3 regions of the Neisseria sp. 27098_8_112 genome follow, and region 1 is predicted to be linked to each of the others. Evidence: predicted binding sites of a transcription regulator. Region 1 holds the regulator's gene; each other region holds the start of a gene.
The links. Region 1 encodes FNR, which switches genes on or off when oxygen is low (the NO sensors DNR and NnrR bind a similar motif). Its sites were predicted from a motif close to TTGATNNNNATCAA; they were not measured.

Region 2: the regulator FNR is predicted to act here: its motif matches at 9,037-9,050, upstream of O3682_RS00550 (formate/nitrite transporter family protein).
Region 3: the regulator FNR is predicted to act here: its motif matches at 4,574-4,587, upstream of gnd (decarboxylating NADP(+)-dependent phosphogluconate dehydrogenase).

What each region holds. Positions count from the first base shown of each region.
Region 1 covers NZ_JAPWBB010000002.1:70,953-81,612, reverse strand. Annotated here, with positions in the region: gene O3682_RS01965 (IS110 family RNA-guided transposase) at 1-350, shown strand, start outside; gene hemN (oxygen-independent coproporphyrinogen III oxidase) at 505-1,926, opposite strand; gene O3682_RS01955 (fumarate/nitrate reduction transcriptional regulator Fnr) at 2,089-2,823, shown strand; gene O3682_RS01950 (CysB family HTH-type transcriptional regulator) at 2,909-3,859, opposite strand; gene O3682_RS01945 (OmpA family protein) at 4,302-5,063, shown strand; gene O3682_RS01940 (DUF4149 domain-containing protein) at 5,203-5,631, opposite strand; gene greA (transcription elongation factor GreA) at 5,730-6,206, opposite strand; gene O3682_RS01930 (PepSY-associated TM helix domain-containing protein) at 6,551-7,960, shown strand; gene rplS (50S ribosomal protein L19) at 8,172-8,537, opposite strand; gene trmD (tRNA (guanosine(37)-N1)-methyltransferase TrmD) at 8,552-9,301, opposite strand; gene rimM (ribosome maturation factor RimM) at 9,301-9,810, opposite strand; gene rpsP (30S ribosomal protein S16) at 9,826-10,074, opposite strand; gene O3682_RS01905 (bifunctional acetate--CoA ligase family protein/GNAT family N-acetyltransferase) at 10,150-10,660, opposite strand, start outside.
Region 2 covers NZ_JAPWBB010000001.1:109,879-120,538, forward strand. Annotated here, with positions in the region: gene trkA (Trk system potassium transporter TrkA) at 1-60, opposite strand, end outside; gene O3682_RS00520 (DASS family sodium-coupled anion symporter) at 156-1,607, opposite strand; gene O3682_RS00525 (complex I 51 kDa subunit family protein) at 1,820-3,073, opposite strand; gene O3682_RS00530 (FAD-binding protein) at 3,070-4,698, opposite strand; gene O3682_RS00535 (2Fe-2S iron-sulfur cluster-binding protein) at 4,698-5,336, opposite strand; gene O3682_RS00540 (fumarate hydratase) at 6,191-7,714, shown strand; tRNA gene O3682_RS00545 (tRNA-Pro) at 7,869-7,945, shown strand; gene O3682_RS00550 (formate/nitrite transporter family protein) at 8,100-8,891, opposite strand; gene yciA (acyl-CoA thioester hydrolase YciA) at 9,138-9,572, opposite strand; gene pip (prolyl aminopeptidase) at 9,697-10,626, shown strand.
Region 3 covers NZ_JAPWBB010000006.1:2,534-13,193, forward strand. Annotated here, with positions in the region: gene efeB (iron uptake transporter deferrochelatase/peroxidase subunit) at 1-1,013, shown strand, start outside; gene O3682_RS05115 (CinA family protein) at 1,092-1,559, opposite strand; gene gnd (decarboxylating NADP(+)-dependent phosphogluconate dehydrogenase) at 2,881-4,329, opposite strand; gene ggt (gamma-glutamyltransferase) at 4,811-6,580, shown strand; gene lpxC (UDP-3-O-acyl-N-acetylglucosamine deacetylase) at 6,820-7,734, opposite strand; gene gap (type I glyceraldehyde-3-phosphate dehydrogenase) at 8,385-9,389, shown strand; gene tsaA (tRNA (N6-threonylcarbamoyladenosine(37)-N6)-methyltransferase TrmO) at 9,486-10,160, opposite strand; gene O3682_RS05145 (nicotinamidase) at 10,331-10,660, shown strand, end outside.

The DNA of each region.
Region 1 (10,660 bases):
AAACCGCAGTGATCCTACTAAGACACTTGACAGATAAGAATTTTGAAACAGCGAATAAATTTGTAGCCTTTGCCGGTCTAAGTCCAAAAATTGAACAATCAGGGACAAGTGTCAATAAAAAAGGCAGATTGAGCCGATACGGACACCGCCAATTAAAACGGGCTTTGTTTATGCCTGCCCTTGTTGCCTACCGCATGAATGCATTTCCTCAACTTGTAAGCAATTTGGAAGCGGCAAAAAAGCCTAAGATGATAATCATTGTTGCACTAATGCGGAAATTGGCAAAAATCGCCTTTTATATACACAAGACTAAAAAACCGTTTGATAAAGCGCGTCATCAGACGGTTTAACAATTTCATACAAAACAAAACGGCTGTAAAAACAGCCGTTCTTTGTCGTTTCTGTTGAAAATGCAATAACTAAATACCTATTAAAAACATAAACATAAGAAATTAACTTATTTTAATAATTGACAGGCCAATATATCATCTTTTCCATTCCTGTTTATACGGTTTGTGAGTATTTGGCTTTGGTTTCTTTATGGCGCAAATGGTAGTCGAATACCATGGCGATGTTGCGGATCAGGAAACGGCCCTTCGGTGTAACGGTCAGACCGTGCGGTTTGAGACGAACCAGACCGAGGGTTTCCAGTTGTTTCATGTCTTCCAGCTCGACCGCGAAATAACGGCTAAACGGAATGCCGAACACGCTTTCGTAAATTTGATAATCAAGCGAGAAGCGGCACATCAAATCTTGAATGATGTTACGGCGCAGGATGTCGTCTTGATTAAGCTGGTAGCCGCGCATGATGGGCAGGTGTCCGGCGTCGAGTGCTGCGTAATAGGCATCGATGTCGCGCTCGTTTTGGGAGTAGGTGCTGCCGATTTTGCCGATAGAGGACACGCCGATCGCCACCAAGTCGCAGTCGGCATAGGTCGAGTAGCCTTGGAAGTTGCGTTGCAGGAAGCCTTCTTTGAGGGCGATGGAGAGTTCATCGTCAGGTTTGGCAAAGTGGTCCATACCGATGAAAACGTAGCCGCGCTCGGTCAGGGTTTGAACGCAATATTGCAGCATATCGAGTTTTTCTTCGCTGCCGGGGACGACATTGGTGTCGATACGGCGTTGCGGTTTGAAGATATGCGGCAGGTGGGCGTAGTGGTAAAGGGCAAGGCGGTCGGGATCGAGGGATAAGACCGTATCGATGGTGGTTTTGATGCTTTCGGTGTTTTGGTGCGGCAGGCCGTAAATCAAATCGACGCTGACCGATTTAAACCCGGCTTCACGCGCGGCATCAATCACTTCTTTGGTTTCTTCATAACTTTGAATGCGGTTGACGGCTTCCTGCACTTTAGGGTCAAAGTCTTGAATACCGACACTCATGCGGTTGAAACCGAGTTTGCCCAGTTTGAGGACGGTTTCGCGGCTGACTTTGCGCGGGTCGATTTCGATGGAGTATTCGCCGTTGGGAATCAGCTGGAAGTATTTGCGGATCATGTCGAATACGCGTTCGAGTTGGTCGTCGCTCAGGAATGTGGGCGTGCCGCCGCCGAAGTGGAGTTGTGCAAGCTGGTGTCGTCCGCCCAAATGCGGTGCCAGCAACTCCATTTCTTTTTCCAGATATTGGATATAGGCATCGGCACGGCTTTTGTCTTTGGTAATGATTTTGTTGCAGCCGCAGTAGTAGCAGATGGTATTGCAGAAGGGGATGTGGATGTAGAGCGAAAGGGGTTTGTTGAGCGCGCCCATGTTGCGCAGGTTTAAAGCTTGGATATATTCGGCTTCTTTAAAGCCTTCATGGAAGCGGTCGGCGGTCGGATAGGATGTATAACGTGGACCGCTTGATGGCAAACTGGCAATCAATTCGCGGTCGAATTCCGGTAATTCATTGTTTGTGTTGGTGTTATTTGAGATGGGGATGATTTTCATGGTCGGGGCTTGTAGTATGAAGTAAGGAAATTAGGGAAAATTTTAGTCAAAATTTCGATAGTTTGGTAGAATGCCTCATAATGATATGCCGACTTTGACATGGGTCAATAGTTATTCGGCTTAATCAGGGATTGAGAGAACTAAGCAAATTAAAGGTGCGTTATGGCCACACACAATGCAACACATCAAATGAAAACCTTGTGTTCCACATGTTCTTTACGCGAGCTGTGTTTGCCTGTAGGACTGATGCCTAACGAATTTTCACAATTGGACGCGGTTATTCGTCAAAGCCGCCGTCTGAAAAAAGGTGAATACCTGTTCCGTGCCGGCGAGCCGTTTACCTCTTTGTTTGCCATCCGTGCGGGCTTCTTTAAGACAACAGTCGCCAGCCAAGATGGACGAGATCAGGTAACCGGCTTTTTTATGTCGGGCGAGCTGATCGGTATGGATGGGATTTGTTCCCATATTCACAGCTGTGATGCTGTGGCTTTGGAAGACAGCGAGGTATGCGAGCTTCCGTTTACACATATTGAAGAACTCGGTCAGGATATTCCCAGCCTTCGTTCTCACTTTTTCCGCTTGATGAGTCGTGAAATTGTCCGAGATCAGGGCGTTATGTTGCTTTTGGGCAATATGCGCGCTGAAGAGCGATTGGCAGCATTCTTGCTCAACCTGTCTCAGCGACTCTATTCACGAGGCTTCGCCGCCAATGATTTTATCTTGCGGATGTCGCGTGAGGAAATCGGCAGCTATTTGGGGCTGAAGCTGGAAACAGTCAGCCGCACCTTGTCTAAATTCCATCATGAAGGCTTGATTTCGGTTGAACACAAGCACATCAAAATCTTAGATGCGACAACCTTGAAGAAAATGGTTTCCGGTTGTTCGCACGCTATCTGAATCTTAGGCCGTCTGAAATATTTCAGACGGCCTTTTAACAAGAATTAAAGAATAATTGTTAAGTTACGCAAGTTATAGTCAGATATTAAATTGAAAAATCTTCAACAACCGGCGTGTACAGAATGCGGTCGACTACTTCTCTGGTCAGTTTCGGTGCAAACATCTGGATAAAGTCATACGCGTAACCGCGCAGGTAAGTATCCGAGCGTAAGGCTATCCAAGTGGGCGACGGTTCAAATAAGTGCGCCGCATCAATCAGCTGTAAATCTTGATCAACCGCGGGATCGTACGCCATTTTGGCCATCAAACCAACGCCCAAGCCTAAGCGTACATACGTTTTCAATACATCCGTATCGGCAGCCGATAAGGCAACATCAGGTTGCTCGATATGCGCTTTATTAAATGTACGCGCGATACTGCTGCCGGAATTAAAAGCAAATTCGTAAGTAACCAGCGGAAAAGAAGCCAAATCTTCAAGGCTTAAAGGATTGCGGCAGTCCAAAAGAGGGTGGTCGTGTGGAACAATGACGGCATGATTCCATTCATAGCAGGGCAGCTTGCCCAACTCAGGATGATCGTCAATGCGTTCAGTAATAATTGCCAAATCAGCTTCGCCGCTGCTGACCATTTGCGCAATGGCAGAAGGGCTGCCTTGTTTGATGGTCAAATTGACCTTGGGGTAGTTTTTCACAAATTCCGCAACGATTTTAGGTAATGCATAACGCGCTTGGGTGTGCGTCGTGGCAATGGTCAGCGAGCCGCTGTCGTGATCGGTAAACTCGCTGCCGATATTTTTAATGTTTTGTACATCACGCAAAATCCGTTCTGAAATCTCTAATACGGCTTTGCCCGGTTGCGAAACGGAAACCACACGCTTGCCGCTGCGGATAAAAATTTGGATACCCAATTCTTCTTCAAGCAGGCGGATTTGTTTGGAAATGCCGGGCTGGGATGTAAAAAGCGCATCGGCAGCCTCGGAGACATTCAGATTGTGCCGGTAAACTTCAAGGGCGTAACGTAATTGTTGCAGTTTCATGGTGACAGTATCGGATACGTTGTTATTGTGGATTTTGTGCGACAAACGGTCTGTAATTTAACATATTTTGCCCGGTTTTGCCCCGAGTTTTGAAAATGGTTGTTTTTAATGAAAATATCTTTTAATGATATGAAAACAGGAAATTCAGGAAAGAAGAGGGAAAGGGGTTTTGTTGTTTTTGTACAACTTTAGGTAGGTGAATTGTCTGATTTTGCCCTAAATTAATGACACAAGATTGATTTTTCGGCATGATTAACTACTAGGAAGCAGGCACTTCATGATTGTTTGAAGGCATCGAGTATTGACAGTTTGCCTTGCGCTTCTTTATAGTGCAACCTGATATATCCGATTTGCCGCTGTTTTGATACTGCGGCCTGTATATTGGTACTTTGCAGCGGTTGCTTTCCTAGTCCGCCGCATAACAATTTGATGAGGGAATAAAATGACCAAACAGCTGAAATTAAGCGCATTGTTCGTTGCCTTGGTTGCCTCTGGCACCGCTATGGCCAGCGAAGCGCACACCAAACACGGTTACACCGTAAGCAGCCAATCTCAAGAAATCGTCCGTAACAACTACGGCGAATGCTGGAAAAACAGCTACTTCGACAAAGCTACCGAAGGCCGTGTTGAATGTGGTGACCGCGAAGCAGTTGCTCCTGTACAACAAGCTCCTGAGTATGTTGATGAAACTGTTTCCCTGTCTACTAAAACTCTGTTCGGCTTCGACAAAGACAACCTGCGTCCTGAAGCTCAAGAAAACCTGGACGCTTTGGCTCAACGCCTGAGCAACAAAAACGTAGAAACTGTACGTGTTGAAGGTCACACTGACTTCATGGGTTCTGAAGAATACAACCAAGCTCTGTCTGAGCGTCGTGCTAACGTAGTGGCTAACTACTTGGTAGGGCGTGGCGTTGCTTCTAGCAAAATCTCTGCAGTAGGTTTGGGCGAATCTCAAGCTCGCATGACTGCTACTTGTGAAGCTGAAGTTGCTAAACTGGGCAAAAAAGTTTCTAAAGCTAAGAAACGTGCTGCTCTTATCGCTTGTATCGAGCCTGATCGCCGCGTTGACGTTAAAATCCGCAGCGTTGTTACTCGTCAAGTTGCTCCAGGCCAAACTATCGAAGGTCAAGGCGAATTGCCTGCTACTGATGAAGGTTGGATCCCAGCTCCTTACAATGGCGTTCACGGTTACGCTAAACCTTAATCGGTTTGTGAAAAATGCCCTGCGATATGCGGGGCATTTTTTTATGGCTTGTATTTGAGTAATCAAGATAATTCGTGATTTCAAAATAAGAAGGGCCGTCTGAAAGATTTATTTTCAGACGGCCTTTTATTAAAACAGTTTAGTTTGGCCTAGGCCATTTCCATACGCACATGGCTGCCAGTATCGTACAGATTAAAAAGATAATACTGGATAAGCCATGCCAAATGCCGAATGTACCGCCTACTAGAGACAAGAGCCAGTTATCCAGCCCGTACTTGTGTGCCTCGATAACCGGCGTAACCAAAAGATGGTTGCAGGCTAAGAGTAGCCAAAGCACCAAGATCCACCAAGAAAGTGAGGCCAGCGGTTTTCTTAAAAAGGCATAGGCTGCGCCAAAAATAACTAAGCCACATAGTGCTGTAATCGCAAATAAAATGCCGGCAATTTCTCCTGCCTGCATTTTGGGCAGGATGCGGAACAGGATAGGGGCAGTAACATAGCCTGCTGTCAGCTGCATACCAAGCCACATGGCGGCAGCGGTTTGGATAATTTTGTACAGTAGATTCATTATGCTTCTCCTGGGAAGATTTCACTTTCTTTGATTATGGTGTTTTTAGATACAACAAAAGGCCGTCTGAAAATGTTTTCAGACGGCCTTTTGTTTATTTAGATATATTGTACGGCAATGATGTCATATTCACGCACGCCACCGGGTGCTTGAACTTCTGCAATGTCGCCTTCTTCTTTGCCGATTAGGGCGCGGGCAATGGGGGAGCCAACGTAGATTTTGCGTTCTTTGATGTCTGCTTCATCTTCACCGACGATTTGGTAGGTAACTTGTTCTTCAGTTTCCAAATCTTCCAGTGTCACAGTTGTGCCGAATACGATTTTGCCTTCGGCGTGGATTTCGGCAGGGTTGATGATGTGCGCCATAGAGAGTTTGTGTTCCAACTCGGCGATGCGGCCTTCGATAAAGCCTTGACGCTCTTTGGCGGCTTCGTATTCTGCGTTTTCAGACAAGTCGCCGTGCGAACGTGCTTCGGCGATGGCTTCAATGACTTCTGGACGTGCTACGCTTTTGAGGTGTTGAAGTTCTTGTTTCAACAATTCTGCACCACGGACGGTCAAAGGGATTTTTTGCATTGAGTTCTCCATGAAAGCATGATGATGCTTTTAAAATTTTATCCGGCCACACGCGGTAGCCGGATTGGAAATAAAAATACAAGCCGCCAAAGCTTGGCGGCTTGATGAATAAATAAGTAATGCCTGTATTCTACCAAATTCTGCCGAAACCGCAATGATTAAAACGGATTTTCAGTAAAGTGTTGTTTTCTGTCTATTTTGTTTTTTCAGACGGCCTGAAAACTAAATATTGAAGTATTTCAAAGCTGCATGGGAAAAACGGTTTCTTAAATGAATGTTTTTGATTAAAATGTCTGATGCTAATTCGTAATAATTAGTCTGCTTTAACTATATAAAGAGAATATATGGAAACAAAACCAACTTCCCAAAATGAACAACAGGCTAACCGCCGTTATTTGACTGTTTGGCGATGGCATTTTTATGCCGGACTTTTGGTTGAGCCGTTTTTAACTCTGCTGGCTGTTACAGGGTTGGGAATGCTGCTATTTGCCAATATTACCGGTAAAGAAGGCGAGCGGATACATGTTACGCCGCAGGCAGTGGTTCAGCCTTTGTCGGCTCAGGCTGAAGCTGCCAGACAGTTTGTGAATCCGGAAACTGCCTCTGTGGTGCAATATATTGCGCCGCGCGCAGATGATATGGTTGCCGTATTCCGCGTAAACAATGACGATAAAGCCACTATGGTTGCTGTTGATCCCTATACAGCAAAAGTTGTGAATACGATGCCGCGCGGGCAAGGCTGGTATCACACGATGGATGAAATTCACGGCGATATTATGCTAGGGGCGACAGGTGACTACCTGTTGGAAACCGCTGCGTCGCTAACCATCATCATGATTGTGACCGGTATTTATTTGTGGTGGGTAAAACAGCGTAGTCTGAAGGCTGTTTTTTTGCCTAAAGCAGGCAAAGGTCGTTCTTGGTGGCGCAACCTGCACGGTGCATTTGGCTCTTGGGTTTCTTTGATTTTATTGCTGTTCTGCCTGTCGGGCGTTGCTTGGGCAGGTATTTTGGGCGGTAAAGTGGTTCAGGCGTGGAGCCAATTTCCTGTGGGTAAATGGGGTGTGGAGCCTAATCCGGTATCTTCTGTACCAACCCATGGTGATGTGCTGAACGACGGTAAATCCAAAGAAGTGCCATGGATTTTGGAACTGACGCCTATGCCGGTTTCTGGTACGACAATGGGCGAAAACGGTATTAATCCGAGTGAGCCGATGACGTTGGAGACGGTTGACCGCTTTGCGCGCGAAATTGGCTTTAAAGGTCGCTATCAGCTTAATTTGCCTAAGGGTGAGACCGGTGTATGGACGCTGTCACAAGACTCAATGAGTTACGATATGATTAGCCCGACTGCGGATCGTACGGTACACATTGATCAATACAGTGGCAAAATCCTGGCTGATATTCATTTCGATGATTACAACTGGTTTGGTAAATTCATGGCGGCAAGCATTGCTTTGCATATGGGTACACTGGGCTGGTGGAGCGTGCTGGCGAACGTTTTGTTCTGCTTGGCGGTCATCTTCATCTGCGTCAGCGGCTGTGTGATGTGGTGGAAACGCCGTCCTTCAGAAGCACATGGTTTGGTTCCTCCTGCACAGAAAATCAAATTGCCGGTATGGTGGGCAATGGCTGTGCCACTTCTGATTTTGGCTGTGATTTTCCCAACAGCCATTGCCGCAATCGCTGTTATTTGGATTTTGGATACACTGTTGTTGTCGCGTATTCCGACATTGGCAAGATGGTTTAAATAACCGCCTGATGTGATTAAAGGCCGTCTGAATCTTTTGTTTTAGACGGCCTTTTGTATAAAGGTTAAAAGAGGTAGGGAAGTTACGATTCTGTTTAAGTTTATGCGTGAGATGTGTTTTGTGATTAGCTTGCAGGATTGTGTAAGAAAGACAAGGAGTTTTTGTATAAAAACAAAAAACCCACTTCATTGAAGTGGGTTTTTGATGAAGGCTATTAACCTTTGCGAGCAGGCAATTTTTCTTTAATGCGAGCTGCTTTACCGGTCAGGCCGCGCAAGTAGTACAGTTTGGCGCGACGTACGTCACCACGGCGTTTAACTTCGATTTTTTCTACGGTAGGAGAGTACAGTTGGAAAGTACGTTCTACACCTTCGCCGCTAGAGATTTTGCGAACGATGAAGTTGCTGTTCAGGCCACGGTTGCGGCGAGCGATAACAACACCTTCGTATGCTTGCAGACGGCTGCGAGAACCCTCAACCACGCGTACAGATACGACAACGGTGTCGCCTGGAGCGAATTCAGGGATTTCTTTGTTCAAGCGAGCGATTTCTTCTTGCTCTAATTGTTGAATCAAGTTCATTTGTTTTTCCTAAGTTATGATTGGATTTCCTGTTGCTCTTGCAAGATTTCTTTTAAGAGGCGGGATTCCTTTGGGATTAAACTGCGCTTTTCCAATAAATCAGGTCGGCGCTCTAAAGTGCGTTGTAGAGATTGTTTCAATCGCCACTCGGCAATCAAGCCATGATTTCCTGAGCGTAAGACATCGGGAACGATCATGCCTTGGAATTCTACGGGTTTGGTGTAATGAGGACAGTCTAAAAGGCCGTCTGAAAACGAGTCTTGTTCGGCTGACTGTATATCGCCCAATACACCCGGAACCAATCTTAAGACGGCATCCATCAACATCATGGCGGGTAATTCGCCACCCGAGACGACAAAGTCGCCAATGCTGATTTCTTCGTCCACACTGCTTTGTAGCAGTCTTTCATCTATGCCTTCATAGCGTCCGCATAGAAGAACAAGATGGGGCAGTTCGGCAAGTTCTGCGGCTTTTTTATGTGTCAGCGGCTGACCTTGCGGACTGAGATAAATTACTTTGGCAGGTTTTTGCGCGTTTGCTTTGGCTTCTTCAATTGCCGCTTGAAGCGGCGGTGCCATCATAATCATTCCCGGACCACCTCCGAAGGGGCGGTCATCAATATAGCCAAGTTTGTTGTCGGCAAATTTTCGGGGATTGATGGCTTGAAACTGCCAAAGATTTTGTTTTCTTGCTCTGCCTGTAACGCCATATTCGACAATGCTGTCGAACATCTCCGGGAAAATGGTGATGGCTTGAATCAGCATCAGTAGTCCAAACCCCAGTCGGCGATAATGGTTTTGCTGTCGGTATCGACAGATTCGATATAGTTGGAGACAAAGGGAATCAGGACTTGTCCGTGTTCGCCTTTAATCATCAAAACATCATTTGCACCGGTTTCCATCAGGTTGCTGACTTTGCCGAGGACGATGTTTTCTTTATTGATGACGGTCATGCCGACTAAATCTGCCCAGTAGTATTCGTCTTCCTCAGTAGGGGCGAATGACTCTCTGGGGATTTCGATGGTATAGCCGCGCAAGGCAAAGGCTTGGTCGCGATCGTCTATACCTTCAAATTTGACCTGAAGTTCGCCATTGACAATTTTACCTGCCTCAAGCACAACATCCAGGGTTTTGCCATCCTTGCACAACTGCCACTCTGGGTAGTCCAGCAGGCTGTCGGTATATTCGGTGTTGGCGGCAATTTTAAGCCAGCCTTTAATGCCGAATACGCCTTTGATGTAGCCCATGGCTACCCGTTTTTGAGTGTCTGTCATGGTCGTTTTAGCTGATTAAGCAGCGATTTTTTGCTCTTTAATCAGTTTGGCAACTGCGTCGCTAACTTTTGCGCCTTGAGCAACCCAGTGGTTGATGCGGTCTGCGTCGAAACGTACGCGTTCTTGTTTTTCGTTGGCAACGGGGTTGTAGAAACCTACGCGCTCGATGAAGCGGCCGTCACGACGGTTGCGAGAGTCAGTTACGACTACGTTGAAGAAAGGGCGGTGTTTTGAGCCGCCGCGAGCCAAACGGATAACTACCATTTTGAGTCCTTTTGAAAAATGCGGATATATAGAAACCGCTAATTTTAGGATATTTCACACGGGTTATGCAAGTTTTTATTTGTTTTTGTTGCTGTTTTGCCATTCGATCAAATCGAGGCCGGCTTGATACAGGCCGCGGTCGGTTTCCGATGGGGTGACGGTAAATCCTGATTTTTCAGCGAGTTTGAGCATCGGTGTGTTTTCTTTGAGGATTTCCGCATTCATGGTTTGGTAACCTTGCTGTGTGGCAGTTTGGATAATGAGGCTCATCATTTTGCCGGCCAAGCCGGTTTTGCGTGCTTCAGGCGCTAAAGTAATGCCGAACTCGCACTCATTGCGATTGATGCGGCTGTAGCGGCTGACTGCAACAATACGGCCGTCTGAAGCGAAGGCTGCCCATGCACATTCGGTATGGAAATCGGGACGGGTCAGCCGTGCGAGTGTGGGCAGCGGCAACTCGTTGGTATGGGTCATGAAGCGCGTATAGCGGTCGGTCGCGGGTAATTGGCGGACAAATTTTTGTTTGGCTTCGGCATCTTCAGGCTCTAGTGCGCGGATGTGCAGTGTGTTGCCGTCGGGAAGGGTA
Region 2 (10,660 bases), on a different contig from region 1:
GGCAAGGTTTTGGGCGACGGTCGAGCCGACTTGGCCGCTGCCGAGGATGAGTATTTTCACGGTAATTGAGTGTGTTCGGTAAAAATGAAATTGTAACAAAAGGCCGTCTGAAATTGGAGTTTTCAGACGGCCTGAGTTTTAAATAAGCCAGAAGGTTACCAGTAGCCCAAAACTTTCCACCACAAGATACCGACAGTGCCGAAAATCAGGATTTCGAGCACGCTCATGATGAAGCCGGCTTTCCACCATTCGGTCATGGTTACATAGTTGGAGCAGTAAATTACAGGAGCGGAACCGGTGGCGTAGTGGGTCAGCGACATCATGATGCCGGTAGCGGATGCCATAACCAGGGCAAACAGCATCGGTGGTGCACCCAAGGCCAAGCCTGCGCCGTAGAATGCGCCGAACATGGCGGTAACGTGTGCCGTGCCGCTGGCGAAAACGTAGTGGGCGTAGAGGTAGGCCAGCATCAACAGGGCACAACCGGCTTCCCAACCCAAGCCCATGTGGGCGATACCGTTTTGCATGGAGTCGGACAACCAACTGATGAGGCCCAGTTTGTTGAGGAAGTTTGCCATCATCACCAAGGCAGCAAACCAAACAATGGTATCCCACGCGCTTTTTTCTTTCAACGCATCTTCCCAAGTCAATACGCCGGTCAACAGACACAGGCTCAAGCCGAGGAAGGTGGTGGCGGTAGCATCAACTTTCACACCGAACAACATCTCGGGAATACCCGCCCATAACAGCAGCAGAACCAAGAAAATGCCCAGCATGATTTTTTCTTCACGCTTCATCGGCCCCATGGCAGCCAAATGCTCTTTTGCCAATGCAGTGGCGTTAGGGGTTTGTTTGATTTCAGGTGGATACAGGAAATACAGCACCAGCGGCATCAGCAGCATGGCAAGCAGGCCGGGTACGACCATTGCCAAGAACCAAGTGCCCCAAGAGAGTTGGATTTGCGAATTGGTGGCTTTGGCAACCAATTCGACTACCAGCGGATTGGGTGCGGTGGCAGTGATAAAAATCAGACAGGTAATCACATTGGAGTGGAAGTTGACCAGTGAAAGGTATTTACCAATTTTGCCTTCCGTACTTTTTTTAGGGTCGGAGTCGAAGCTTAAGGCAATGGATTTCATAATCGGATGCACGATGGCACCGCCGCGCGCGGTATTACTCGGCGTTACCGGACCGATAACCAAGTCGGCCAGTGCCAAGCTGTAACCTACGCCCAACGTGCGTTTTCCGAAGAGGGAGATCAGCAGGTAGCCGATACGCATACCCAAGCCGGTTTTCAACAGGCCGCGCGAGATGATGATGGCGATACCGATCATCCAGATGAGTGAGTTGTTGAGGCTGCTCAAAGCGTCTTTGGTTGCGTCGGCGGCTTTTTCGTTGGTCACGCCGGTCAGTGCAACCAAGGTAATGCCCAAAATCGCCATTGCGCCGATAGGCATGGCTTTGCCGATGATGCCGGCAATGATGCCGACAAATAATGCTAAAAGATGCCATGCGTCAGGCGATACGCCTTGAGGAACGGGGATAACGAACCAGATAAGCAGCGTCAGCACAAGTGCGACCGCGGCAGGAATTGGCTTGAAGCCCATGTTGAATCTCCTAATTTGAGGATTGAAGTATTGGGAAATCTGTTTTCAGACGGCCTGAGTGTTACTGAAGCCTGTCTGAACGTATTTTGGTAGGTTCGGAAGGTATTTTTCTTATTGGGCTTCTCTTCCATCTTGGAAAGAAGAGAAAGGGATTCGGGTATCGTTTTTCAGACGGCCTTCACAGTAACAGGCCGTCTGAAAACAACGCCGTTTTACTCCTGTTCTTGCGGTAGGCCGTATTCTTCGGGGAAGGTACGCAACGAGCTTTGCAACACAGTTACCGCGCCGTCAATCAAACCGCAACGGCCGCTTCGTGGCAACAGTTGGCACAGGCTTTGCAGGGCGCGCAGGTCGTCGGGAGTGCCGATGCCGGTGTCCACGCGGTTGAGCAGGCGGGAAAGCTGGAATGTGCCGCCTTTACAAGGTGGGCATTGACCGCATGAATTGGAAGCGAAAAATTCCACATACTCAGCCACTTTGCGCACCACGCTGGTGCCTTCGGAAATCACAATCATCGCGCCGGTGCCGAGGCTGGATTTGCGTTCACGTACGGAAACGAAGTCCAAAGGCACATCCAAATCTTTTACGGTCAAAAGCGTGTTTGACGGGCCGCCGGTAAATACGGCTTTAAACGTGCGGCCTTCAAGCATACCGCCGCCGTGATCGTAAATCAGCGATTGCAGGGTCGTGCCCATCGGCAGTTCGTACAGGCCCGGGTTCAATACGTCGCCGGAGAGTGAGTAGAGTTTCGTACCGGCTGCATCGCCCAAACCCAAAGATTTGTACCATTCCGCACCTTTAGCAAGGATTTGTGGAATATTGGCGAAGGTTTCGGTATTGTTGATAAGGGTCGGCTCACCGTTGACACCGCTTTCGGCAGGGAAAGGCGGCTTGCGGCGGGGGAAGGGGAAACCGCCTTCCAGCCATGAAATCACGGCAGTTTCTTCACCGCCGATATAACGTCCTGAAGTTTCAACCAGTTGCAAGTCCAAAGGTTTACCCAAGTAGTTTTCGATACGGATAAACAAATCGCTGTTTTTCCATTGCTCGATGGCCGGTGTGATGGAAGCGATGGATTCGGTTTGATGAGGGTTGACGTACAGAATCGCTTTGTTGGCACGGCAGGCAACGGCGGCAATCAGGACGCCTTCGATGACTTGGTGCGGCGTATTTGCCAGCAGTACTCGGTCTTTAAATGTACCCGGTTCGTCTTCGTTGGCATTGCAGACAACATATTTGTCGCCATTTTTGCTTTGGGCGGCAACGGCGGCCTCCCATTTGCGCCAAGTCGGGAAACCTGCACCGCCCATACCGCAAAGATTGGCATCTTGCAGTTTGGAAACAATGCTTTGAGGATCGGCAAGCGCAGCCAGCAGACCTTCGCCACCGCCGACTTTACGCCATGCGGCTAAATCTGCGCCGACTTGGCGGGAAGGATGCAGTAAGTTTTGATTGGCTTGATTCATGATTGTTGCTCCTGCAAACCGGCGTGTTCGCGCAAATCGAATTTGCCGTAGTCGGGATATAAAACGGGGGCTTTGATGTCGCTGGTCAGACCGGCACGGGTCATTTCGCGTTGCAGGTCGTGGACGTGACCGACACCGCCGCGTACTTTTTTCAGCGGCAGGCCGCAATTTGCCGCGGCTTTACCGGCACGGCGGCCGAAGCTGATGATGTCCAAAAGCGCATTGCCCATCAGGCGGTTGCGGCCATGAATGCCGCCGGTTACTTCACCGGCGCAATAGAGGCCTTCGACGCAGGTTGCGCCGTCGCCGTTGATTTCGATACCGCCGTTTTGATAGTGCAGGGTCGGATGAATCATGACCGGTTCAACAACAGGGTCAATGTCGCATTTGTGGGCAACGTGGCCGAGTGTTACCAAACGATTCAATACGTCAGGGTCATTAGCAATCAGGCGCGGGGTGTCGAGGAATACGCCGACTTGACCGTCGCGTACCACGCCGCGGCCTTCGCGGCACTCGCGCAAAATGGCGGCGGCAACAACGTCGCGCGGCTGCAATTCGTCAACGAAACGTTCACCCAAACCGTTGACCAGCTTGGTGCCTGCAGAGCGCACGGCTTCAGAAATCAGCGCGCCTGCCAAGTGTGGAGGGTGGGCAACGCCGGTTGGGTGATATTGGAAAGAATCGACATCGCGCAGTTTGGTGCCGATACGGTAAGCCATTACCAGGCCGTCTGCAGTCGCGCCATAGTGGTTGGAAGTGGCGAAACCTTGCAAATGCAGGCGTCCGCTGCCGCCGGTTGCCAATACTACGGCTTTGGCGTGAACCAACACCAAAGAACGTTTTTCCAAATCGTACAAAATCGCGCCGACGCAGCGGCCGTGTTCGTCCGACAATAATTCGATGGCGGGGTGGCGGTTGAGTTGGGTGATGTTTTCGTCGAGTTCGACCGCCTCGCGCAGCACGCGCATCATTTCGAGGCCGGTAAAGTCGCGGTAGCTCAGGATGCGCGGTACGGTCGTACCGCCTGCGCGTTTGCGGCTTAACATTCCGTTGTTGTCTGCACCTTTAGCCAAGTCAAAAGTCATGCCCAAGCCAATCAGCCAACGAATGGCAGATGGTGCATCGGTAACCATTTGCGCCACCAATTCTTTTTTGCCTGCGTTGTGGCCGCCTTTGATGGTGTCGTCAAAGTGTTGCTGCAAGCTGTCTTCCGCGCCGACCGCCGCCTGAATACCGCCTTCGGCCATTACGGTATTGCTGTCGCCGATACGCAGCTTGTTCGCCATAATCACGCGCGCTCCTGCTTCGGTTGCAGACAATGCCGCTGCCGCGCCTGCTCCGCCGCCGCCAATGACCAATACGTCAGTGTTCAAATGTTCTGCGCCTGACAAATCATAGTCGTCAATCAGAGGCTGACTGATTAAGAGTTTGGCCAAATCAGGATGACAGTAATCGCCTTGGTTTGGGCCGATAGGCAGTTTCACACGTGCATTTGCCTGATAGTCAGGGTGAAATTGGCTCAGTAATTCGTTTTTTTCAGGTAAATCGCCGCGCAGCTCCAATGAGGACGCACGCAGGTTGGCAAGGGCGGTTTCGTAGTCTATGCCTTGGATTTTGTTAACCATTACACTGACTCCTCTTCAAATTCGACTTTCATTTTGCCGCTGTCGATTTCGCGCAGGCGGCGCATCAAATCCACAGGGCGCAACGTACGCGCCGCTTTCATACGGCGGGCGAACAGGCCCAAGTGGTTCGGACGGATGTGTTCGGGGCAGGAGAGGGTGCAGAGGTTGCACATCACGCATTGGTCAAAGGTCAGCGCAGCCGCGCCGAAATCGCCGGAAACTACCTGCGCTACGCCGTTTTCCACTTGCAAACCTTTAGGACAGGCTCGATTGCAACCGCCGCAATGACGGCAGTTTTGTGCTTCAGGGAAAGCTTTGGCGGTATCGTCCAACCAGTTCCAGCCATCACCAATCTCGCCGACGTCGTAATATTGGATGTGCTCTGGAATAAAGTAATCCAAGAAGCTGACCTGCATACCTTCTTCGACTTTGGTCTCGCATGCCAGTGCAGTGGTTACTTCGCGCTCGCCTTCTTTACGAATCATGCAGCGGCATGAACCGCATACGCCTTGACCCATACAACCGACATTGGCAGTAATCGCATTGCCTGAACGGGCATAGGCTTGGATGATTGACGAGTCGGCGGAAGCTTTGACTTCATGGCCGTCTATGGTCAGGGTTAACAAATTTTCACTCATGGTTTGTTCCTGTAAAATTGGAAGTTGGAATAGTGGGTAATTTGATTAATTGTATTTTTATTACATTTATTGCGTATGAGGAAAATATCCAAGTGATTTACTCAGAAATTCTTTTAAAATCAATGTTTATCTATATAAGGCGAAGTGTATCAGAATTTAGTGGTTTTGATGATAGGGGTAACCTAAGGTTTTATAGAAGGAGGATTGCAAACAAAATATGCCTATTATTTAGACAAATTTATTACAAAAATTTGATTTTAAAAGTAAAATAAAATTACTTTTTTATTATAAATTTTAAAATATTCGTATATTTACTAGTAAAAATCATTATTATATGTTAGATGATTTTGCATAGATTGTTGTATATATTGAATAATATTTGGGTATGTGAGCAAGTGAAAAGACTGTTATAAAATTTCAGAAAATCAAACAAGTTTGATATCAGTCAAGAAGATTGAGGGAGAAAATAACACAGATTTTACAATTATGTATTGTATTGGAAAATAAGAAAGGCCGTCTGAAATTTAGGTAGTTTCCTTTTAAATACAGGATACTAAATTTTTTCTCAGATACTTAAGGCAAGCATTTTCAGATGGCCTTGGAATAAGATTATCATTTAAAAATAATGTAATTTTATTTCTATGTAAGTGAGTGGTCAGTGGATATAGATTATCAATAACCAAGTGATTTAATGCGATATTAAATTCTATTTAAATCAATAAGGTATGAAAATGATATTGTCTGGGTCATTCATTTGAAAGCACTATTACATTATTGAAGGCCGTCTGAAAGAATCGGTCTCTTAAGAAATAAACAAACCCTCCCTACCATGACTCCCGAAAAGGAACACAATCATGACCGTCATCAAGCAAGAAGACTTTATCCAAAGTATTTTCGACGCTTTCCAATTCATCAGCTACTACCATCCTAAAGACTACATTCAGGCTTTATACAAGGCTTACCAAAAAGAAGAAAATCCTGCCGCCAAAGATGCGATGGCGCAGATTTTGGTCAATAGCCGTATGTGTGCTGAAGGCCATCGTCCGATTTGTCAGGATACTGGTATTGCGACCGTATTCTTGAAAGTGGGCATGGATGTACAGTGGGATGCCGAGATGAGCGTACAGGAAATGGTTAACGAAGGCGTACGCCGTGCATACACCTATCCTGACAACAAACTGCGCGCCTCTGTATTGGCCGACCCGGCTGGAAAACGTCAAAATACCAAAGACAATACCCCTGCCGTTGTACATATGGAAATCGTAAAAGGCGACAAAGTCGAAGTCACTTGCGCAGCCAAAGGCGGCGGTTCTGAAAACAAAACCAAAGTTGCCATGCTCAACCCTTCAGACAATATCGTTGATTGGGTATTGAAAACCGTTCCTCAAATGGGTGCCGGCTGGTGTCCTCCGGGCATCTTGGGTATCGGTATCGGCGGTACGCCTGAAAAAGCAGTGCTGATGGCCAAAGAAAGCCTGATGAGCCATATCGATATTCAGGAACTCAAAGAAAAAGCCGATTCAGGTGCAGAATTGTCTACAACCGAAGCCCTGCGTTTGGAACTCTACAAAAAAGTAAATGCCTTGGGTATCGGCGCACAAGGTTTGGGCGGTTTGAGCACCGTGCTGGATGTCAAAATCCTTGACTACCCAACCCACGCGGCTTCCAAACCGATTGCCATGATTCCAAACTGCGCGGCAACCCGCCACATCGAATTTGAATTGGATGGCTCAGGCCCGGCCAAACTGGAAGCCCCATCTTTGGAAGACTGGCCGGATCTGACTTACAGCCCTGACAACGGCAAACGTGTCGATGTCAACAATCTGACCAAAGAAGAAGTGGCTACATGGAAAACCGGTGACGTATTGTTGCTGAACGGTAAAATCCTGACCGGCCGCGATGCCGCGCACAAACGTTTGGTTGACATGCTCAACAAAGGCGAAGAATTGCCGGTAGATTTCACCAACAAACTGATTTACTACGTTGGCCCGGTTGATCCAGTCCGTGACGAAGTTGTTGGCCCGGCCGGTCCGACTACTTCCACCCGTATGGATAAATTTACCCGCCAAATGCTGGAACAAACCGGCCTCTTGGGTATGATCGGTAAATCCGAGCGCGGCGCAGCAACTTGCCAAGCCATTGCCGATAACAAAGCCGTTTACTTGATGGCTGTCGGCGGCGCGGCATATCTGGTTGCCAAAGCCATTAAAGCGTCTAAAGTCTTGGCGTTCCCAGAATTGGGCATGGAAGCGATTTACGAATTTGAAGTCAAAGACATGCCTGTTACCGTTGCGGTAGATAGTAACGGCGAATCGGTTCACGCCATTGCGCCAAAACAATGGCAGGCTAAAATCGGTATTATTCCGGTTGAAGCTTGATATTTGCCTGGATAATCAAAGGCCGTCTGAACGGTTTCAGACGGCCTTTTTTTGCTTACAAATAATTTAAATGTTTTCAAACGAGTAAATTTCCTTTTCTAAAAAGCACTTGTCAAAATCAGCGTTTGAAACTAAAATTCACAGCTTATCGAGTCGGAGTGTGGCGCAGTCTGGTAGCGCACTTGCATGGGGTGCAAGGGGTCGAAGGTTCGAATCCTTTCACTCCGACCAAAGAATTGGAAAGAGCCGTTTTAAAAACGGCTCTTTTTTCGTTTGGATGATTTATCTGAATAATGTGTCCAAATAGATTTTAAAACTTAATACCAATGCCGTCTGAAACAAAACCTGCTTTCTCAAAAGCAGGTTTTGTTGTTTATAAAGCAGGCTATTCGGCACTATCTTTCAGCGTATCTTTATAAGTATAAAGATAAGATGCGCCGACAAAGGATGCGCCACCGACGACATTGCCTAGGAATACGGGAATCATATTGAAGAAAAACTGCCCCCAAGTGATGTTTGCGCCTGCCAGAATACCCGCTGGGATAACGAACATATTGGCGACAAGGTGTTGGAAGCCGTTTAATACGAAAATCATGACGGGGAACCAAATGGCCAGCATTCGTCCGGTTGTGTTTTTAGCGGCAAAGTGCAGCCACGCGCCCATGCAGACCATCCAGTTACATGCGACCGCCGATACAAAAGCGCGGCCGAAATCCATATGGACTTTTGCTTCCGCCACAGCAATGGTTTTTTCTGCCACGCTGCCTTCAATCATACCGACATAGTATCCGAGGAAAAAAGCCATTGCCAGCGTGCCCACCAAATTGCCCATGCAAACGATAACCCAGTTGCGCAGCAGCATTTTGGAGGAAATCCGTCCGGCCAATCTGCCTAAAGACATGATCATCATGTTGCTGGTTACCAGCTCGCCGCCGCCAAGCAGGATACAAATCAAGGCGATTGGGAACACGGCGGCACCGAGTAAAGTTGCAACTCCGCCCCATTCGTGCGGAATGCCGCTGACTACTTTTAAATAGGCAAGATAACCGAAGCCGATGTATCCGCCGGCCAAAATGCTCAAGATTGCCAGAGTGGGGATGCTGGATTGTGCTTTGGCGCAGCTTTTGTCGAGAACAACCTGTAAAATTTCCTGTGGGTATAAATCGCGCGAAGCCATGATGTTCCTTAAAGTGGATTGAGGAGGAAACGCCGTTTCAAAAGTGGCGCAAACTGTCGCGGTAGGGCAGTGTTATAGGGAGCCGGTGTACGGTCTTTGTTTTATCAATCAGCCTGAATTAAACCTAAAAAACAGATACTTCGCCTTGCTTTAGCTCAAAAGAAATATTATTACATTTTGCTTCTGTATGAAAAAAGGCCGTCTGAACGTTGAGGTTTCAGACGGCCTTGTTTTGAATTTTTAAACTTACAAATGAGCCAGCTTTGCATTGCCTTCGCGAGGGATAGGGCGCGGATTGCCTTGTGCATCGATGGCGACGTAAGTGAACACTGCTTCGGTGACCAGTTGGCGGTCTTCCGTTACCATGTCGTTCATCAAAGTCTTCACCCACACTTCGATTTTCAGTTGCAAAGAAGTATTGCCTACGCGGACGCAATGACCGTAGCAGCACACGACGTTGCCGACCTTTACCGGTCTGATGAAATTCATTTCTTGAACGGCCACGGTTACAATTCGTCCCTGTGCGATTTCTGCCGCCAAAATACCACCGCCTAGATCCATTTGCGACATAATCCAGCCGCCGAAGATATCCTGATTAGGATTGGTATCGCGCGGCATGGCTACCGTACGCAATAAAAGTTGTCCTTCGGGTGCAGCATGTGTTTGTTTGTTGTCAGCCATAAATAATCCTGTCAAAAAAGTGCTATTTTACGCCATTTGTTGCGATAAACCTATGTAGGCCGTCTGAAAAATCAGCAGGCAAAGTGTTACAATCAACATATTCATCAGACAAAGGAGAAAGCTCATGCATTCGATTCAAGAACCAAGAAATAGCGGCCTTTTGCGCGTATCCGACATTCACGAAATCTACTGGGAAGAATCAGGAAATCCTGATGGCCATCCCGTGATTTTCCTGCATGGCGGCCCCGGAGCAGGCGCATCACCGGCCTGTCGAGGCTTTTTCAACCCAGAGTATTTCCGCATCGTTATTATCGACCAACGAGGTTGCGGACGCTCCAAACCTTATGCCTGTATCGAAGACAATACTACATGGGATTTGGTTGCCGATATTGAAAAAGTACGCGAAATGCTCGGCATTCAAAAATGGTTGGTTTTCGGCGGTTCATGGGGCAGCACCTTGTCGCTGACTTATGCCGAAACCCATCCCGAGCGCGTCAGTGGCTTAGTTTTGCGCGGTATTTTCCTGTGCAGGCCGTCTGAAATGGCATGGTTGAACGAAGCAGGCGGCGTCAGCCAAATTTATCCGGCTCAATGGCAAAAATTCATCGCCCCCGTAGCGGAAAACAAACGCCAAGCCCTAATCAAAGCCTACCATGAAATGCTGTTCAGCGAAGATGAAGCTACGCGCCTCAAAGCAGCTAAATCATGGGCAGATTGGGAAAGCTACCTTATTCAGTTTGAACCCAAAGACGTGGATGAAGACCCGCAAGCCTCCCTTGCCATCGCAAGAATGGAAAACCATTACTTCGTGAACGAAGGCTGGCTGCAGGGCGATAAAGCTATCTTGGCAAACATCGACAAAATCCGCCATATCCCAACCATCATCGTCCAAGGCCGCTACGACCTATGCACCCCGATGCAAAGCGCGTGGGAACTTTCGCAAGCCTTCCCTGAAGCAGAATTGAGAATCGTCCAAGCAGGCCACTCTTCTTTTGATCCTTCGCTTTCCGAAGCTTTAGTGAAAGCAGTGGAGGATATTAGAAGCAAGTTATAAAGGTTAATAAATGACAATGCCGTCTGAAAAAGTT
Region 3 (10,660 bases), on a different contig from region 1:
AACTTGAAAACCTGTTCCGCGCCCTGACCGCCCGCATCGAATTCCTCACCCAAGGCGGCGAATACCAAGACGGCGACGACAAACTCCCGCCTGCGGGCAGCGGCATCCTCGGCAAACAATTCCGCCCCGACGGGCTGACAGTTACCGTCGGCGTCGGCAGCAGCCTCTTTGACGACCGCTTCGGCCTCAAAGACAAAAAGCCGAAACACCTGCAAGAAATGCGCGACTTCCCCAACGACAAACTCCAAAAATCTTGGTGCGACGGCGACCTCAGCCTGCAAATTTGCGCGTTTTCCCCCGAAACCTGCCAAGCCGCCCTGCGCGACATCATCAAAAATACCGCCCAGTTTGCCGTGATCCGCTGGAGCATAGACGGTTGGCTCCCTAAAGCCGAACCCGGCGCCATTGCCGCGCGCAATCTTTTAGGTTTCCGCGACGGCTCAGGCAATCCCAAAGTCGAAGATCCCAAAGTCGCCGATCAAGTCCTGTGGACGGGCGTTGCCGCCAACAGCTTGGACGAACCGGCATGGGCGAAAAACGGCAGCTATCAGGCCGTCCGCCTCATCCGCCACTTTGTCGAGTTTTGGGACCGCACCCCGATGCAGGAACAAACCGATATTTTCGGCCGGCGCAAATACAGCGGTGCGCCCATGGACGGCAAAAAAGAAGGCGACACCGCCGATTTCGCCAAAGACCCCGACGGCAAAATCACGCCCAAAGACAGCCATATGCGCCTTGCCAATCCGCGCGATCCGGAGTTTATGAAAAAACACCTGCTCTACCGCCGCGCTTTCAACTACTCGCGCGGCCTCGCCGCCAACGGCCAGCTCGATGTCGGCTTGGTGTTCATCTGCTATCAGGCCAACCTTGCCGACGGTTTCATCTTCGTGCAAAACCTGCTCAACGGTGAGCCGCTGGAGGAATACATCAGCCCGTTTGGCGGCGGCTATTTCTTCATCCTGCCGGGTGTCGAAAAAGGCAGCTTCCTCGGAAAAGAGCTTTTGGGCGTATAAATCCGCCGATGGTTTGAATAGATAAAAAGGCCGTCTGAAACCTGATTTCCAGATTTCAGACGGCCTGAGTTTTTTCTATCAAACCAAGTGTTCCGCCAAGAAAGCCAATGCGTATTCGACGGCTTGCGCCCTTACTGCTTCGCGATCGCCTGTGAAAAGCGCGGTTTGCTCAAACGAGCCTTCGGGCGTGGCCAGGCCGAACCAGACTGTGCCGACCGGTTTGGCCGCGCTGCCGCCGCCGGGGCCAGCGATGCCTGAAATACTCAAGGCGTAATCGGCTTGCGCGACGGCCTTTGCGCCGCGTGCCATTTCATAGACGGTCTCGCGGCTGACCGCACCGTGTTTCAGCAAGGTATCGGGCATGACGCCGAGGCGGTCTTGTTTGGCTTGGTTGCTGTATGTGACGAAGCTTTGATGAAACCATTGCGAGCTGCCGGGAATGGAAGTCAGTGCACCTGCAAGCAGGCCGCCGGTGCAGGACTCGGCGCAGGTAACGGTTTGACGGCGGCTGGCCAGGTGTTCAGCGATGGTTTGCAGATGGGACATGGCGGCTCCTTATGGAAATGGTGAGATTTAGGTGAGAGTTTAACCTGCTTATGTTTCAGAGAGGCTTTAGATGTAAGAAACTCTAGTGTTTTTTTCAGTATGCGAAAAATAATAATACCATGAACATCCACAAAAATACCCGCCCCATACCTTTCCAACATTAAGCCGTTTGGCGAGCCTATATACAGGATAAAATCACTGTTACTTCTCTGTCCCGATAATACCAAAGCAGCATAACCATCTACCGTACCCTCACTATTTACACCACAAAACAGCACCAACAACCAATTCAAACAAGAAAAATACGATATAAAGTGGTTAGCTAAAGTTGAGAAAACTATTGAGGAAAAACTTAAAAAAACAGGCCAAACGCCACAACAAATCCTATCCTAAAGAAATGGTGCAACACCAAATGGCTGCCTTTATTGCAAAATCAAAAATAACCGATCTAAGGGATTGCCTATTTATTGTTATTGATGATAATTCTCGAAAACTGTATGTGGCCATTTAACTAACCGTACTGCAGCCAAGACAGGCTGCGATATTATTGGACCTCTATCCGTATACTAAGTGCACCTACATGGAATATCACAGCAATGCGCTACAGCAGTTACCTGTGTGTAGAACAACATCGGCTAGAAATTTACCCTCTTCGCCCGACCGCAGACTAATGATAAGACCCGTACCCTAATGATAATGTGTCATGATAATTTTCCGTTTAGGTATTCGGAACACCGACAAAAGGAACAGTACCACTTTATGAAATTTTATAATATGGTAAAGCTTGAAAGGTGGTACGCCATTTAGAGGTCTTATAGTCTTATTTTTATTAACCTGCTATGTAAATAATTCTTTGTTTTCTTAAACCTATTTCCTTTTTTGGAAGACCTAATAGAAGCCATGACAATTTATGCCAACAAAGGCTACGACAGTATGGAAAACCAGCAATATTTGAAAGAGGATTGCTTACAAGATAGCATTATACGTAAAGCCCTCTGAAGGTAGGTTTGTTTGAACTTACTGAAAACCGTCCATAAGCTAGTACACCTATTTACGCCTAAAAAACGATCCGAATACCTAATGATTAAGTATTCGAAGAAGGAAAGGATAATTTTGGGAAGATAAAGGAAGATTTTAGAACGAAAACAGCCGAAATCCTGTGTTTGGGATTCGGCTGTCGGATAAAGAGTTTTTTGCAAAGACTCTGCCTGTTAACGGCTTTCAACAAGTTTAAACACATCTACCTTCAGAGAGCATTTACACATAATGCCTTCTGTAACTGTTGTTCTTCCTAATTCGGCCTTTTGTTTGCCCAGGCAAATTAAATATCGTATGTGGTTGAAGCGGTATCGCCGCCCTTGCCTGTCCAGTTGGTATGGAAGAACTCGCCGCGCGGTTTGTCGGTACGCTCGTAAGTGTGCGCGCCGAAGTAGTCGCGTTGCGCTTGCAGCAGGTTGGCCGGCAGACGCTCGGAAGTGTAGCCGTCAAGGAAGGTAATGGCGGAAGCCATGCAAGGCATCGGAATACCGCACTCAATCGCTTTGGCCACCACTTTACGCCATGCAGGCAGACAGGTTTCCAATACGCCTTTGAAATAAGGATCGGAACCCAAGAAGACCAAATCAGGATTGGCTTCGTATGCGTCGCGGATGTTACCCAAGAACGCGCTGCGGATGATGCAGCCTTCACGCCACAAGAGGGCGGTGTTGCCGTAATTTAATGCCCAATCGTTGTTTTCGCTGGCTTCACGAATCAGCATAAAGCCTTGTGCATAAGAAATAATTTTGGACGCCAACAGGGCTTGGCGCAAAGCATCCACCCATGCGGCTTTGTCGCCTTTAATCGGGGTAATGGTTTTGCCAAACAGGCTGTTTGCTTGGGCGCGTTGGTCTTTAAACGCGGACACGCAACGTGCAAATACGGCTTCGGAAATCAGGGTCAACGGGATACCCAAATCGAGGGCATTGATGCCGGTCCATTTGCCTGTGCCTTTTTGTCCGGCAGTATCGAGGATTTTTTCGACCAAAGGTTCGCCGTTTTCATCTTTGTAGCCCAAAATCGCGGCGGTAATTTCGACCAGATAAGAATCCAGTTCAGTTTTGTTCCACTCGTTGAAGATTTGGTGCATTTCGTCATAAGACAGACCCAAACCGTCTTTCATGAATTGGTACGCTTCACAAATCAACTGCATGTCGCCGTATTCGATGCCGTTGTGCACCATTTTGACGAAGTGGCCCGCACCGTCGCGGCCGACCCAGTCGCAGCAAGGCTCGCCTTGAGGCGTTTTGGCGGAGATGGCTTGGAAAATCGGTTTGACGGCAGGCCATGCGGCTTCATCTCCGCCAGGCATGATAGACGGGCCGTGACGCGCGCCTTCTTCGCCACCGGATACACCGGCACCGATAAAGCGGATGCCTTTTGCCGCCAGCTCGTGGGTGCGGCGGGTGGAATCGGAATAGTTGGCGTTGCCGCCGTCAATAATAATGTCGCCTTGGTCCAAAAGCGGGACAAGTTGCTCGATAAAGTCGTCCACGACAGAACCTGCGCGTACCATCATCATGATTTTGCGCGGTTTTTCCAGTTTATCCACTAAATCTTGCAATGAATAGGCACCGATAATGTTGGTGCCTTTAGCTGCGCCGTTGAGAAAATCGTCTACTTTAGCGGTGGTCCGGTTGTACGCCACGACTTTGAAACCGCGATCGTTCATATTCAAAATCAAATTTTGACCCATAACGGCCAAGCCGATTACGCCGATATCGCCTTTCATTGATGGAAGCTCCATTATTAATTTAATTTATCAACCGTAACTCTATCTGATTTACAGAGATTTAACAATCCTTAACTATCTAATTTTTTGAAAAGATGCCTTTACGTTTCAGACAGCCTTTACCTTTGGGAAAACAAACTATAAATTAGATTTTAAATAATAAATAGAAGATGATATTGAGTGCTGACACAGCTTGTTGATAACTTTGATTACATAAATTTTTCAAATACTTAGCTGATATTTTTTGATGAGGATAAAGTAAGGTCGGCCTTGTTTGCAGATGTGGGTAAAAATTTCCTGCTGCTTCATTCTGTGGGTAACTTTTTGCCTGTGCACAATCTTAGCCTGTTTTATACTTCTCCAATTGGAACTGATTGACTAGAGAAATAGTCAAATGGTTTTTTATTTCAAGCTATTTTCATATTTCCTTTTATTTAAGCTGGGAAAAGGCCGTCTGAAAATATTTCAATAAGGTGTGCATATGAAGTTTTCCTTTAGTATTAATCTGTTATCCGTTTTGATTTTGGCTGCTTGTGCGCAACAGCCGGTTCAAAAGCCTCAAGTTGCCCTGCCCTCTGTATCTGTGGACAACCATGCGCCGGAGCAAGGAACAGGGCTCACGGAGCAGAAATTAATCCGCGCCAAACATTATATGGCGGCGTCTGCCAATCCGCTGGCAACTGAAGCCGGTTATGAAATTTTGAAGCGCGGCGGCAGTGCGATAGATGCGATGATCGCAATGCAGACAACTTTGGGACTGGTTGAGCCGCAATCTTCAGGATTGGGCGGCGGCGCGTTTTTGGTGTATTGGGACAATAAGGCGAAAAAGCTGACGACGTTTGATGCCCGAGAAACAGCACCGAAAGCGGCAACATCGGAACTTTTCTTGGACGAAAACGGTAAACCGATGGGCTTTATGAAAGCTGTGGTCGGCGGCCGTTCGGTCGGTGTGCCGGGGATTCCGAAGCTGCTGGAAGATGTCCACAAGCGTTACGGCAAATTGCCGTGGGCAAGTTTGTTTGAGAAACCGATTACTTTGGCGGAACAAGGTTTTGCCGTTTCTCCTCGTATGGCGAAATCCATCGAGCAAAATTTGGAACCTTTGCAACGTTATCCACAAACCGCCACCTATTTCCTACCTGACGGCAAGCCTTTAGCTGCGGGAACGGTTTTGAAAAATCCTGAATTTGCGCGTTCCGTACGCTTGTTGGCGGAAAAAGGCAGCGCGCCGTTTTATCAGGGCGCGCAGGCGCAGAATATTGTCCGTGCCGTTACCGGTGCTGTGGATAACCCCGGCAAAATCAGCATGGCGGATTTGAAAAACTATCAAGTTATCGAGCGTAAGCCGGTTTGTGCGCCGTATCGTGAATATGAAGTTTGCGGCATGGGCGCGCCAAGTTCGGGCGCGATTACTTTGGGCGAGATTTTGGGCGTATTGCAGAATCAGGATATGAAGGGGTTGGGTGCGGAAAATATCCATAGTTGGCGCTGGATAGGCGATGCATCACGGATTGCGTTTGCCGACCGCGATCATTACATCGGCGATCCTGCGTTTGTGAACGTTCCGACCCGCGCCATGATTTCACAGGCTTATTTGAAACCGCGTGCCGAAGAAATCCGCAAGGCTGACAAGGCGTTGGAAACTATTCAGGCAGGCAAGTTCGGCAAGGAATACGCGCAAGGCATGGCGGTCGAGCTGCCGTCCACCAGTCATTTGGTGGTTGTGGATAAAGACGGCAACGTTGTATCGATGACGACTTCGATTGAAAACGCGTTCGGTTCGGGGCTGATGGCAAACGGCTATCTGCTCAACAACGAATTAACCGATTTTGCCTTCAATCCTGTCGGAGAGGACGGTAAAATCGTTGCCAACAGCGTGGCGGGCGGCAAACGGCCACGTTCTTCAATGGCACCGACCATCGTGATGAAAGACGGCAAGCCTTATATGGCGGTCGGTTCGCCGGGCGGCAGCCGCATTATCGGTTTTGTCGCTAAAACGCTGGTAGCGCATATCGACTGGGGTATGGACATTCAGACGGCAATTTCACTGCCGAATATGCTCAATCGCGGCAGCCAGTATGAAATCGAGGATAAAACCGCTGCTGCGGATAAAGCGGCTGCGTTGGAAAAATTGGGCTACAAAGTCCAAATCCGCGATTTGAATTCCGGCGTACAAGGCATTGTGATCGGCAAAGACGGTTTGCTTGGCGGTGCTGACCCGCGCCGTGAAGGCAAGGTCATGGGCGATTGATTTTATCGGTTTGACATGCAAAGGCAATCTGAAAACTTTTATGTTTTCAGATGGCCTTTTTAGTTTGGGAAAATATATGGATAAGATGTGTATAAGAATAACGTTAAATTTTAATATTTTTATTTTTCAATAAGATAAAAGGGATGGATATGTGGATAATTACTTGTGGAAAATGACATGAAAAGGCCGTCTGAACCTTTCAGACGGCCTTTTCATTGGACTGCTTTATCTATTTTCTATCAGGCTGCCGGCAACTCGTGAAAAGCGGTAGGCAAGTCTTCGTCATCGGCAAACTCAACCCATTCGTAAGCGCTTTCATCTGCCAAAACGGCGCGCAACAGCGCATTATTGATGGCATGGCCTGATTTGTAACCTTCAAATGCGCCGATAATCGGATGGCCGACAATGTACAAATCGCCAATCGCATCAAGGATTTTGTGGCGGACAAATTCATCGGGATAGCGCAAACCTTCCGGATTCAAAACATCTATGTCGTCAATCACGATGGCGTTATTCAAATTGCCGCCCAGTCCGAGATTGTGGGCGCGCATCATTTCCACTTCGTGCATAAAGCCGAAGGTACGGGCGCGGGCAATCTCATCGATATAGGATTTTCCTGCAAAATCAATCTCGAAAGTAGGTGCGCTTCGGTTGAATACGGGATGATCAAATTCGATGGTTAAAGTAACTTTAAAGCCGTCATAAGGCGTAAAGCGCACCCATTTTCCGGTTTCTTTGATTTCAACGGGTTTGAGGATTTTTAGAAAACGTTTTTGGGCTTTTTGATCGACAACGCCTGCATCTTGTAATAGGTAAATAAACGGCAGGCTGGAGCCGTCCATAATCGGAATTTCAGGCGCGTTCAATTCAATCAAGGCATTGTCGATGCCATAGGCAGACAGAGCCGACATAATGTGTTCAATCGTGCCGATGCGCACACCTTTATCGGTAACGATGGTTGAAGAGAGACGGGTATCGTTGATCAAATAAGGATTCAATTTGATCATTTCGCCCATTTCCCCACTTAAATCAGTACGGCGGAACGAAATACCGCTGTTTTCTTCGGCAGGATGCAAAGTCAGAGCGACCCTTTCGCCCGAATGCAGGCCGACGCCGGTAACGCTTACTGATTTGGCTAAAGTCCGTTGCAACATAATTGCTTCCTTTTAAAAAGTCTGATGGGCAAATGATACGTTAAAAAGGAAAAAACAAGCCATCATTTTTAATAGTATTTGCCAATATGGATGTTTTGCGAGAGAAACCTCTAGATTTAAATTATCCACAATAGTATGTGAAATTGAAGTGGGTAATTTGGGTTTTATCCACAGAAAAATAGAAGAACTAAGATTCTATCCTTTTTTATTCCGGTATTCAGTTGGGGTTGGCCTCAAAGATAAAAAGGAATTATCAAATTGGTTTTAAAGAAAGTTATTCCGTTATCCACAGATAGTTTAGTTCTTCATCAAAATCATCATTTTAAGAATTAAAATACTATGATTTGAAGAAAACACTGAATTATCAACACAAAAATGGCAAAATATGGAGAAATAGAACTAAGTTTATGATTTCCATAAACTTATGAAACTTTTAAGATTGGAAAATGGTTTTTATGAAATAAAATATCAAAAGCTAAGTCTGATTCGATTTACCTGATATTTTCCTACAAACAAGAATTTCATGTTTTCTTTATTTAAATCAAACAACTTAAAAGTAATCATCTGAAATCCTAGAAAGTAATTTTATTTCAGGATACAATGGCCTCACTGAGAAATTTTTCCCATTCCATCTAATTAGGAGTAGCAAAATGAGTATTAAAGTAGCGATTAATGGTTTTGGCCGTATCGGTCGTCTGGCATTGCGTCAAATTGAAAAAGCCCAAGGTATCGAAGTCGTTGCTGTTAACGACTTGACTCCTGCAGACATGCTGTTGCACCTCTTCAAATACGACAGTACTCAAGGCCGCTTTGAAGGCTCTGCCGAATTGAAAGACGACGCTATTGTTGTTAACGGCAAAGAAATCAAAGTATTTGCCAATCCTAATCCTGAAGAATTGCCTTGGGGCGAGCTGGGTGTGGACGTCGTCCTCGAATGTACCGGTTTCTTTACCAATAAAACCAAAGCGGAAGCCCATATCCGTGCCGGTGCGCGCAAAGTTGTGATTTCGGCTCCTGGCGGCAATGATGTGAAAACCGTTGTATACGGCGTAAACCAAGATATTTTGGATGGTAGCGAAACTGTTATCTCCGCCGCTTCTTGTACGACTAACTGCCTGGCTCCTATGGCTGCGGTATTGCAAAAAGAATTCGGTATCGTCGAAGGCTTGATGACTACCATCCATGCCTATACCGGCGACCAAAACACCCTTGACGCGCCACACCGCAAAGGCGACTTCCGCCGCGCCCGTGCCGCTGCCTTGAATATCGTACCGAACAGCACCGGTGCCGCTAAAGCCATCGGCTTGGTTATCCCTGAATTGAATGGCAAACTTGATGGTTCTGCCCAACGCGTTCCTGTTGCTACAGGCTCTTTGACCGAACTGGTTTCTGTTCTCGAACGTCCTGTTACCAAAGAAGAAATCAATGCAGCCATGAAAGCTGCCGCCAACGATGCTTTAGGCTACACTGAAGATCAAATCGTTTCTTCCGACGTTATCGGTATCGAGTACGGCTCACTCTTCGATGCGACTCAAACCCGCGTGATGACAGTTGGCGATAAACAATTGGTGAAAACCGTTGCTTGGTACGACAATGAAATGTCTTACACTTGCCAATTGGTTCGCACCTTGGAATTTTTTGCCAGCAAAATCTAAAGGATAACAGACTGAATCAATCAGTCTGTGGATGATTAAAAGGCCGTCTGAACATTTCAGACGGCCTTTTGTATGTAGATAGATTAAATTGGTAATTCAGATTGTGGATAGTTTAATCACAGTGGCACATTTTTTTTCTATCCTAAACTGTACTTCATAATCCGCAATATTCATTACATAAACCCGTTCGGGAATATCTTGATAGGCAGGGCGGGGATCTTGGGCAATGCTTTGCTCAATGAGATGTTTTTCTTCTGTGGATAAATGTTCCGTAAGAGTACTTTCTACCCAGACAACGTTCAATTCTTCAGGTTTGCCGCTGACAAAGCCTGATGATGCGTCAGGTTTGGATTCAACAAACGGGATGTAGGGTTTGATATCCACTACCGGAGTACCGTCCAATAGGTCTGCACCGCTACAATAGATGCGAACAGGTTTGCCTGTTTCGATTCGTTCGAGTTTCAGCAGGGATAAACCGAGATGATTGGGGCGGTGCGGGCTGCGCGTGGCAAATACGCCCATTTTTTGTTTGCCTCCAAGCCGTGGCGGACGCACCATTTGCGCCCAACCTTCATCCAATACGCCGTGAAAAATAAAGCTTATCCACACATAGTCGAAATATTCCAAGCCCCGAACGCTGTCTGCGGTAAATTCAGGAGTGAGTTCAATGCAAATTTCTGCTGCAGGAACCAAACCGGGTTGGCGGGCAATGCCGAATTTTTGTTTGTAGGGGGAATGAACGGTTGCAATAGGCGTAATCGAATAGGACATAATTTGTGGATAAATATTCTGTGCAAACTGTCATCATATCACAGATGTTTTCCCACATTTTGCGGTAGTAATTTGTTATAATACAAAGCATTTATTCCAAATGTCCGTACATGGGCAATAAATGCTCAATTTGAATAATATAAAATAAAATCAATAGGTTAAATTAATCCATGATTGTTTCTATCGATGTAGATGCACAAAAAACGTTTACGCCTTTGTGTCCGAAAGAATTGCCTGTTACCGAAGGTCATCTGATTGCGGATGAACTCAATGCCCAAGCTGCATTGGCGGATTTACGCGTGATGACGAAAGATGCGCATCATGCCACGGCAAAATGGCTTGTGGATAATCCTGTTGATATGTTGAAACCGACGGGTTTGTCCGATGCGGATTTGACTTGGGTGTCGCATGCGATGGTTGGAACATATGGCTATGAATTGTTGGATGGCCTGCCTTCAGCCAAAGAATACGATTATTGCGTTTGGAAAGGCGTTGATCCT